Regions from separate parts of the Enterococcus salsurae genome, predicted to be linked through region 2. Evidence: riboswitches for the same ligand, from Rfam matches in the RefSeq annotation. Region 2 holds a riboswitch; the other holds the start of a gene.
The links. A riboswitch is a leader RNA that binds a small molecule or an ion and turns the genes downstream of it on or off. The one in region 2 is predicted to bind magnesium.
Positions count from the first base shown of each region.

Region 1: another riboswitch for magnesium. It lies ahead of ACYVRS_RS05960 (LCP family protein); the one in region 2 lies ahead of mgtA (magnesium-translocating P-type ATPase).

Region 1 covers NZ_BAAHWY010000002.1:339,266-344,940, reverse strand. Annotated here, with positions in the region: gene ACYVRS_RS05970 (hypothetical protein) at 1-285, shown strand, start outside; gene ACYVRS_RS05965 (SDR family oxidoreductase) at 448-1,335, shown strand; M-box (ykoK) riboswitch at 1,520-1,687, shown strand; gene ACYVRS_RS05960 (LCP family protein) at 1,854-2,798, shown strand; gene ACYVRS_RS05955 (hypothetical protein) at 2,932-3,090, opposite strand; gene ACYVRS_RS05950 (DUF7006 family protein) at 3,378-3,746, shown strand; gene ACYVRS_RS05945 (hypothetical protein) at 3,943-4,308, shown strand; gene ACYVRS_RS05940 (MarR family winged helix-turn-helix transcriptional regulator) at 4,413-4,883, opposite strand; gene ACYVRS_RS05935 (organic hydroperoxide resistance protein) at 4,890-5,300, opposite strand; gene mprF (bifunctional lysylphosphatidylglycerol flippase/synthetase MprF) at 5,461-5,675, opposite strand, start outside.
Region 2 covers NZ_BAAHWY010000003.1:337,467-343,141, reverse strand. Annotated here, with positions in the region: gene mgtA (magnesium-translocating P-type ATPase) at 1-2,079, opposite strand, end outside; M-box (ykoK) riboswitch at 2,266-2,436, opposite strand; gene wecB (non-hydrolyzing UDP-N-acetylglucosamine 2-epimerase) at 2,581-3,687, opposite strand; gene guaC (GMP reductase) at 3,851-4,828, opposite strand; gene ACYVRS_RS09790 (aldo/keto reductase) at 5,035-5,675, opposite strand, start outside.

The DNA.
Region 1 (5,675 bases), on a different contig from region 2:
TTGAATCAATATGAGTTGACGATTCATCCGCAGCATTGGCAATTTTTTTTGGTTCATTTAAAGGAATTAGCTGAACGGGTGATCCATGATCAATGGGATATCGCAATGGTGATTGACCAATTCCCACCGGTGTCAGAACAAGCCATGGCATTAGCCAAAGAAATCGGCACGGTGTTAGATGTCATCCCAGAAAGTGAGCTCCATTTGCTGGCGGTCCATCTTGGATTGGCCATCTCGACAGAAGATGATACGATCGGCGCAATTTCTGCCGAACCCTTTTTGTGAGTCTAAATGATGACGAAGCCGAACGATCTGATTCGGCTTTTTTTTGTGCATTCTTTGAGAAGAGGTGCGTTTTATTTCCTTTTTCTATTTTTTTCCTCTACACTTTTTATTAGAAGGATAAAAATTACTTGCTACACACAAAACATTAGGAGGAAATGGACAATGTCAGAAAAAATCAGCAACCCATTAACCAAGTATTACAATGGTAAGTTTGAGAAACAACCCCAAGAAGCACCCGCGATTCAAGGGAAAATGCAACCAGTTCCCGATTGTGGTGAAGAAAGTTATACTGGTTCAGGAAAATTAACCGGCAGAAAAGCCTTAGTTACCGGTGGTGATTCCGGAATTGGCCGGGCAGCAGCGATTGCTTATGCCAAAGAAGGTGCTGATGTTGCGATCAACTATCTGCCTTTTGAAGAAGATGATGCACAGGAAGTCAAAGCTGTGATTGAAGCAGCCGGACAAAAAGCTGTGCTTTTACCAGGTGATTTAAGAGATGAAGCCTTTACCCGCAAACTTGTTCATGATGCGGCAGCTGCTTTAGGCGGTTTAGATATTTTAGTATTAAATGCAGGGAAACAACAAGCCGTGCAAGACATCAAAGATTTGACCACAGAGCAAATCAACGATACCTTTACGATCAATATCATTTCGATGTATTGGACTGTCCAAGAAGCATTGGATTATTTACCGGCCGGCGGGAGTATACTGACTACGACATCGATCCAAAGTGCAGAACCTAGTGCGCAATTATTAGATTATGCAGCAACGAAGGGCGCAATCACATCGTTTAGTAAAGGCTTAGCAGCACAATTAAGTGAAAAAGGGATTCGTGTCAATACAGTTGCACCAGGACCGATTTGGACCCCATTACAAATTTCAGGAGGACAACCACAATCAGCCATTCCTGAATTTGGTCAAAATGAATTATTGAAACGTGCTGGTCAACCTGTCGAATTGGCTTCAGTCTATGTTTTCTTAGCATCTGATGAGGCAAGTTATGTGACTGGTCAAGTTTACAGTATTACTGGCGGTTCATTTTTTGCATAATAGTATCGACTATCTAAGTCCTTTGTTTGAGAATGTTTTTTCAACAGAGGGCTTCCTTTTTTATTCCTTATATATTTAAATGTGCTAAAAAAAAGTAAAGAAAAGATTAAATTATTGCTAATATAGATATTTTCATTGCCATTGACCTGTGAAAAATGTATCCTTTCATCGAGAGATTAAATAACTAAATACTTGTTAGGTGAGGCTCCTATACAAACATAAGCTATTGCGCAGAAACGTCGAAAGACGCCAATGTGTAAAACAGGAATTGTCGGATTAAGGCTTTTCATAAGATAGCTAAGACTTGTCTTTACGTTGTATAGTGTCAAAACTCGGACGATGAGGGGAAATAGAGACAAACTTCTTACTCACAATAGAAGTTTGTCTTTTTTTATCAGTTGGTTTTTATTTCCTGTTTAAAATAACGTGCGTTGGGTTTCGCCTGCAAAGAGTATCAAGCAACTATCTCTTTATACTAGCCACTCAAGATGATTGGTAAAAAGCAGGGGGAACTAAAGATGAAACGTCGTTTTTTTAAAAGTTTTGTTTTAATTGTCTTATCTTTTATTTTGGTATTGGTCACCTTTGTGACTACGGAATTCAGTTTGGCTTATCGCAAAACAACGACCAAATCCACTACACCACAGCAAACCACAGCTTCAATGAAAGAAACAGTGAAAGATATACCAGATGTGATCCAAGTCACTTTGATTGGTTCCGATGCCCGCAGTGCAGATGAAAATGGCCGCTCTGATACATTAATGGTGGCACAGTACGACACCAAAAAGAAACAAGCGAAGCTGCTGTCGATCATGAGAGATTGCTATGTCACGATCCCAGGTTATGGTGAAGAAAAAATCAATGCAGCATATTCTTTTGGTGGTGAACCATTGCTTACGCAAACGTTGAAAGATACCTTTGATCTTATACCGGATTATTATATGGTATTGACGTTTGAGGAATTTGAAGATGCAATCGATACACTTTTTCCTAAAGGACTGACCATCGATGTGGAGAAAGACTTGACTGTAGACAAAATTCATTTAACCAAAGGTGAACAGAAGCTGAATGGGCATCAAGTTTTGCAATATGCCCGTTTTCGCAAAGATGAGGAAGGGGATTTTGGACGTGTCCGCAGACAGCATCAAGTCATGGAAGCAATTGCTGAACAAGCCAAAAGCCTTTCGGTCATGACCAGAATCCCTAAAGCTGTAGGCAAGATTTTCGGACAAATCGATACCAATTTACCAGTTTCAGTGATGATCGATGTCTTAATGGATTATCTAAAAGGGGATACTGGGGACATTGATGCCTTGTCGATTCCAGTTGATCATTCATGGGATTTTGCTGACGATACGCCAGTTGGGAGTGTATTGACGATTGATAAAGAGAAAAATAAAGAAGCAATCACCGCTTTTTTTAATGATGACCAACGGGAGCAAAGTGATTCAGTTGGCCAATGACGCGTGCTGCCACTGACATGGATGTATGAAAGTACATCTTTGGTGGACAAGTCTATTCTGTTGAAGGTATTGTTTCCGTAGCGTAAAAAAGCCCTCTCGCATGAGAGGGCACAATAGTAAAGGAAATCCTCAATCAATTTTGGCGTTCTTTGGCGATTTTGAGAACCAAAGAGAAGGCTGCTAGCGCGAAGCCGCTATATTTGACGAATTTTTCAAGTGAAGCGATTCGCTGTGCTTTTTGCGCTTTTTTGGTCGTGCCAACAGTCGTAGTATGTTTTGTTAAATGTCCCATTTTTTATCCGCTCCTTCTTTTTGTCTATAAATTTATTATACCGGCAAACTGTCAGAATGTCTGGAAATATGCTGAAGGAGTCAATTTGCTTCGCATGCACAAAACAGTATTCTCATATTTTTATTGAACTTGCCCATTAATTGATAAAAAAAACGGCCAGCAACATGATATAAATAATGAAGAACGAACTATTCCTGAAAATTGACGGAAAAAGCCGTTTATTGATCAAGACGAAAAATATATGTATCGAGTTTGCTGTCGATATAAGCAAAAGGATGTAAAAATTGATGGATAAAATAAAGTTATTTATGAATACAAACCACTACTTTGAACAGATAATCTCACGACAACTGCAAGTGAATGAGCAGCGAGTTGACTCCCTAATAGGACAATACATCGTAGAGTTGAAGAAAAAGTTCGAACAAACCTTATCGGACATCAATGGACAAAATTTCTGGTCTGTGTATCCAATTTTAATGGGATTGGATACGCGCTTTGTTTTGTTGGACTCTTTGTTGTCGATCATTGACCTCGATTTGGCAGAAGAAGAAGTCATACAATTGGTCGAAAAAGACTATCTGACCATTAACAAAGAACTTTGTGGCTATGCGATGAATGAAACACCCCATGAAAGTTTGATTTTTACGATTATATAAGCGTAATCAAAGGTCAAAAATTAAAATAACTTTAATATTATTCAAAATGATGAAAAATACTTTTGAATATAGGTTAAAAATAAGTTATTATAAGTGTAGTTAAAAAAGATGTGCCTAAAACGGTACTTAGAATGTCTATCATAAAGGTGGTCATTTATTCTTGAATGAGGAAGAAGGGAATTTGGAGGAGGATTTTATGGATTATTTAGATTTTTCAAAGAAAGAGTGGGAGGTTCTGGTTCGCTTTTGGTCAACCTCTGAACCACTATGTTGTGCGGAATTTAGTGAACGATTTGGGATGAATCGCAACACTGTCTTGGCGGTCATCCGGAAATTATTGAATCATGGCATTTTAGAGATTGAAAGCATCAAGATGAGCGGATCCGTTTTGGCTAGAAGGTTCCAACCCGCTGTGACTGAACATGATGTCTTTCAACAATTGCTGACAGGCGATCAGCATCAAGCTTTGATCAAAAATGTCATTCAGTCAATTGATTCTCCTGAAGTTTGTCAGGAACTTTTAGTACTGATTGAAGAGGCCAAATGCGACAAACCTTCATAAACCCATTTTCTATGATCTATCGTGCAGTGGCGTGTTTGGATAAATCATAAAAAAACTATACCTTTCTTTCCTCTGATAGAGAATCGAAAGGTATAGTTTTTTCGTTATATGTCACTGCTGCCCTGAACTAATTTACCTGCCAACATCTGTAATGTGGCTGCTTCCGTTGCGGTCAACGGAAAGAGGGCAAGTAATTTTTGGGGAATATCTGCAGCTTTACTCTTTAAAGCACGTCCTTCATCTGTCAGTGAGATGACGACCATGCGTTCATCTCGTTGATCCCGTATGCGATCAAGCAATTGTTTATCTTGCAATTTTTTGAGTACAGGTGTCAGTGTCCCTGAATCTAAGCATAAATGGCTGCCTAATTCTTTGACAGATAAGTCGCCATGTTCCCATAAAACCAACATCACAAGATATTGGGTATAGGTGATGTGCAACGGTGCCAATAAGGGTTTATACTGCTTGATGATTTCCTTCGATGCAGCATAAAGCGAGAAGCAGAGCTGATTTTCTAATGCGAGTGCATTGAAGGGTGTTGTGTCATTCAATGCGGTGTGTCTGTCTTCAGACATGCGAGATTACGCTTCGACAGCTTTCACTGTCACGTCGATATTGCCAGCAGTTGCTTTTGAATAGGGACAGACAGTGTGGGCAACTTCTAACAATTCTTGTGTTTCTTCTAAAGACAATCCTTCAATCGAACCTTCAAGTTCAACACCTAAAACAAAACTTGATTCACTTTCTGCATAAAGAGAAACTTGTGCAGCCACAGTTGAAGCGCCTTTGATGCCTTTGCTTGATTTGACTAAGTCTAACGCACTGTTAAAGCATGCAGCGAAACCAGCAGCAAATAATTGTTCAGGGTTTGTGGCATTTTCAACACGTTTGCCAGGAGCTGCGATATTTAATTCAAGTGAGTGATCAGGGCTATGCACTTCACCAGAACGGCCACCAGTATTGATCATTTTTGTAGAATACATTTTTTTCATCAGATAATCACTCCAAAAGTTTATTTTTAACAATTTAATTGTACGCAATTTAATTCTTATTTGCAAATGAACTGCTCAGGTTAAGCGTGAAAAGAATCAAACAAAAAAGAACCTTAGCGAGCTAAGATCCTTTTTGTTTGATTCTACAGTCAAGACGGAGCTAGGGACGGTTGATTGGTTTATTATCCACGATCAAAAGAGCGATCATGACATATCCCAGCCAACTATCTCTAGAGTAGAGCGTGTAACGGGGTTGCCATACAGCGGCATATTTTTGCTTGTACTCACGTAAGCCTTCAAAGGAATAGAAGCGTGAGCCAAAGTTATAAATCAAATAGGCGATGCGTTCTTGAATAAAACTCGATCGGAAAGTAC
Region 2 (5,675 bases):
TTGAATTGACAGCATTGGCAGAAACGGCAAGAAGGCACTGGCTACTAAAATTGAAAAGACATTACCAAAGTTTGAACTCAACGTCATCTTGATATACTTCATCATATTGGTAAAGACTTTACGGCCTTCAATGACACCTTTATCTAAAACGTCCAAGCTTTTTTCCAATAGGATGATCGAACTAGCATCCTTTGTAATATCCGCGGCTGTATCAACTGAGATGCCCACATCAGCAGTACGCAAAGCTGGTGCATCGTTGATCCCATCCCCCATAAAACCAACCGTGTGTCCCGCTGCTTGGATCGTTTGGATGATGCGGGATTTTTGCATTGGATTGAGTTTCGCAAACAAATTGGTTGTGGCCGCTTTTTCAGCCAACTCTTCATCAGACAAGCGATCGATTTCAGTACCAAGCAAGTAACTGCCGGCTTCGATGCCAACATCGTTACATACTTTTTGTGCAACGATGGCATTGTCACCAGTCAATACTTTGACATTGATGCCATGGCCATGGAGGGAAGCAATCGCCGTTTTTGCTGATTCTTTGGCTGGATCTAAGAAGCCCATGAAACCAATCATGATCATGTCTTGCTCGTCTGAAACTGAATAGACAGCATCCGCATAGGCATCTCTTTTGACTGCGACTGTCAAGACCCGCATCCCTTGTTTATTTAAGCGCAAATTGACTTGGCGCAATTTTTCCCGAATATCTTCAGTCAATTCCATGATTTGACCATCGATCTCAACATATTTGCAGACTTGTTCCATTTCTTCAGCTGCACCTTTGGTCACCATCAATTGATGGCCATCTGCATTGACAACAACGGTCAAGCGGCGACGAGAGAAATCAAAAGGAATTTCATCGACTTTCGTCACCTCTTGGAATGGTTCCGCCAGTTTGGCTTCTTCGTAGTAATTCAAGACAGCGATATCCATCAAATTTTTCCAGCCAGTTTGATAATAGGAATTCAAATACGTCATATCTAGTACTTGCTGATCCTCTTGACCAAATGGATTTAAATGTTGCACCAGCACGACCCGGTCTTCAGTGATCGTTCCTGTTTTGTCTGTACACAACACATCCATACTGCCCAAATTTTGGATCGAAGGCAATTCTTTAACGATGACTTTCTCTTTGGAAAGCGACATGGCGCCTTTGGCTAAATTACTGGTAACGATCATAGGCAGCATTTCCGGGGTCAAGCCAACAGCGACGGCAATTGCGAAGAACAATGCTTCACTCCAATCACCTTTGGTAAACCCATTGATCAAAAGAACGATCGGGAATAAGATCATCACCATTCTCAACAACAATTTGCTGACTTTGGTCAGCCCATCTTCAAAAGCAGTCTTTCCGCGTTTCGTCGTGGCATTGCGGGCAATATCTCCAAAAAAGGTGCTTTGTCCTGTCTTTAAAATAATGGCTTTTCCTTGACCACTTAACACATCGGTACCCATAAAGACCAAATCTTGCATGTCTAAGGCAGAAACATTGGTATCACTTTCTTTGATACCGGCATCGACAAATTTTTCAACGGGCATTGATTCGCCAGTTAATGAAGATTGATTGATAAATAAATCCTTGGTCCAGATCAAAATAGCATCGGCTGGTATCATATCTCCTGTTGCGAGTGTCACGATATCACCCGGAACCACTTCATCCATTGGAATTTCTCGGGTCACACCTGCCCGTGTCACAGAACAAGTATTCTCTATCAATTCTTTCAACGCTAAACTAGCTTTTTGCGAGCGGTATTCTTGGACGAATGTGATCGTCACACTTGCCAGGATCATGATACCCATCACGATCACCGCTTCGATATCTCCTGTCATAAAGGAAATCACCATCAACAAAGCCAACACCAACACAAATGGATCTTTAAATGCGCGCAAAATCATCAACCAGGCAGGTGTTGGTTTTTGGGCATCGACTTTGTTTGGTCCGTATTCTTCTAGTCGTTCTTGCGCATCTTTTTCAGACAACCCTTGGAAGGAAGTCCGCATTTCCATCAATAATTCACGTTCTGATAATTTTGCTAATAATTTCAATTCTTGGTCTTTTGATAATTTTTTCAACATACTCTTTTCCTCCTATAATTAGGAGGTGCTCGCGCCACCCCTAGTAATTCTTGGCGATGAACCTGGGTTCATCTGGGGACTGGGTGTATCCATATGAATCTTCCTTTCTGTTTGATAAGCAAGTCACTCTTGGATCACGCGCGTATGCAAAAAAATGCGCATGCTCCCAATAAGCATGCGCAAAAAACTCATGATCATTGTAGAGCTTTAGCACTATAGGGCGTAGATAGCGAATCGCTATCAGCTGCTTTGGGTTTAACCTTCACGATTAGACCTGTCCTACCAACTAAGTATCTCTCGATACTTTTGCGGCAGCAGCTTGTGTCCGTATAGGAGCCTCACCTAACAATTATTTCTTTCTATTGATACTATAAGCCAACATTTGGAGAAGGTCAACTGTTTTCAAATAAAAAATATGTTATTTTATATTCAGAACATTCAGAATAGCCATCACTTTTCAAAAACATTTGCTTATTTTCACTGTTGTTTCAGCTTGAGAAGTCAATGACTGCCAAAGGTTTCGGCAAGAATCTCTACGATCCGCTGACTGGTTTGTCCATCGCCATATGGGTTCTCAGCATGCGCCATTTTTTGATAAGCGGCGTGATCATCCAGCAAGCGTTTTGTTTCTATATATACACGCGCTTCTTGCGTGCCAATCAACTTCAAGGTTCCAGCTGCGACACCTTCTGGCCGTTCTGTCGTATCACGCAAAACCAACACCGGCACCCCCAAAGAAGGCGCTTCTTCTTGCACCCCTCCAGAGTCAGTCAAAATCAATGCGCTCTGATTGGCGACATTATGAAAGTCGATCACATCCAAGGGTTCTATCAAGGCAACGTTGTCGATGTCGCCTAATATCTCGCGGGCAATTTCCCGAACTTGCGGATTTTTATGCATGGGAAATACCACATGAATTTCAGGATACTCTGCTGCTATTCTTGCCAATGCCCGAAAAACTTGCGCCATTGGCTGCCCTAAATTTTCACGTCGATGCATGGTCAATAAGATCTGTTTCCCTTTGATACCAGACAATTCAGGGTGGCGATAATGGTCTTTGATCGTATAGTTCATCGCATCGATCGCCGTATTCCCCGTCACAAAAATCGTCTGCGGATCGCGGTTTTCTTTCAACAAGTTCAGCTGACTTTCTTTCGTCGGCGCAAAATGCAGATCGGCTAGTACATCGATCAGTTGACGATTGGCTTCTTCTGGATAAGGGGATTGTTTGTTCCAAGTCCGCAAACCAGCTTCGACGTGTCCAACAGGGATTTGTTGATAAAAAGCCGCTGTGGCTGCTGCATAGGCTGTCGTGGTATCCCCATGGACTAAGACGATATCCGGCCGTTCGTTTTGTAGAATGGGTTCAAGATCCAGCAGTACTTTTGTCGTAATACCGGTCAAGGTTTGTCCCAATTTCATTATATCTAAATCATAATCTGCGTCGATCGCAAAGACACTTAACACTTGATCCAGCATTTCCCGATGTTGGGCTGTCACGGTCACGACCGATACAAAGCGATCATCTGCTTGTAACGCTTTGACCAAAGGCGCCATTTTGATGGCTTCTGGTCTTGTACCAAATATGGACATTACTTTGATCGTCATCATTCACCTACACTCTTTACAATAATTGTAATCATAGTTTACTCTGTCTATTATAGCGAAGATTGATGCAAAACAAAATCTTTCCGCTGCAAAAAAAGCAGCACTGTCTAAAAACAGCACTGCTTGCAGTGGTCACGCGTGAGCATTCAGCAACTGAACTGAATCAAATCGTGTCGCCATTGAAAATTGAGTTTTTCACGATCACGTAGTCTACTTTGCGGATCGCTTCTAAATCTTTCCCACCGGCATACGAAATCGATGATTGCAAATCTTGCTGCATTTCTACTAAAGTATCTTTCAAAGACCCTTTGTATTGGATCCAGATTTTTTTACCTTCTACGTTTTTCTTCTCGCCTTTTTGGAATTCTGATGCAGAACCAAAGTATTCTTTCATGACTACGCCATTTTCCACCTTCGTTTCCCCAGGTGATTCTTCGTGGCCGGCGAACAGTGAGCCGATCATGACCATCGTCGCACCGAAACGCACAGACTTCGCAATGTCGCCATGGGTCCGAATCCCGCCATCGGCAATGATTGGTTTGCGGGCTGCTTTGGCGCACCAGCGTAATGCTGCCAACTGCCAGCCCCCTGTACCAAAACCAGTTTTGATTTTCGTGATACACACTTTTCCTGGTCCGATCCCAACTTTTGTTGCATCTGCTCCAGCATTTTCTAATTCTCGGACTGCTTCAGGGGTACCCACATTACCGGCGATCACAAACGCCTCTGGCAAATGTTTCTTGATATGTTGGATCATATTGATCACAGCATTTGAATGACCGTGGGCGATATCGATCGTAATATAGTCAGGGACTATGCCTTCTGCCGCTAAGTCTTCGACAAAGCGATATTCATTTTCTTTGACCCCGACACTGATTGACGCAATCAATCCGCGACTCTTCATTTTTTTGATAAAAGGAATACGCGCTTCCTCATCAAAACGGTGCATAATGTAAAAATAGCCATTTTCAGCTAAAAATTCAGCAATCGTATCATCAATGATCGTTTGCATATTCGCAGGAACGACCGGCATTTTAAATGAATGCTTCCCTAGTGTCACAGTCGTGTCACATTCAGAACGACTATCCACAATGCATTTATTCGGGATCAATTGTATATCCTCGTAATCAAAAACTTTCATGTCAAACATAAAAATATCCTCCAAATCTTATTAAGAGTGAAGCAAGCGGTAAATGGCATCGCCTATTTTTAGCGCCCACAACAATTTAAACCACGGAACAATGAAATACAAGCATTATCAAAATATTTGTTTAAAAAAAGGGGTTAATGTTCGTTTTTTACGAACATTAACCCCTTAAATTAGTCGGATTTGTGATTGTATCTGAATTAAGGCAGAATATTGCCAGCGGCTTTATACACGTCATACCACTCTTCTCTTGTTAAAACGATCTCAGAAGCTTGCGCAATCTCTTCGATACGATGCGGTGTCATCGTGCCGGCAATCACTTGAATGTTCGCAGGGTGACGCAAGATCCACGCCGAGGCGATCCCCGTTGGTGTCGTCTTGTATTTGTCTGCCAACACAACAAGTTTTTCGTTCAATTCAGGGAACATATCGTTATCGATAAAGACACCTTCGAAGAAGCCATATTGGTAAGGTGACCATGCCTGGATCGCCATATCGTGCAAGCGGGAATATTCTAAGATTTCCCCATCGTGATCCACGCTGCCGCCATCTGTCATATTGACATGGATGCCTTGGTCGATCATACCGGTATGCATAATACCAAATTGTAATTGATTGGCCACCAATGGTTGCGACACATATTTTTTCAACAATTCAATTTGTCCTGGTTTTTGATTGCTGACACCAAAGTATTTGACTTTGCCATCTTTTTCAAGTTGATCAAAAGCTGCCGCCACTTCTTCTGGTTCAAACAACGTATCTGGCCGATGAAGCAATAATGCATCTAGATAATCCGTATTTAACCGTTTCAAACTGCCTTCAACAGATGAAATGATATGTT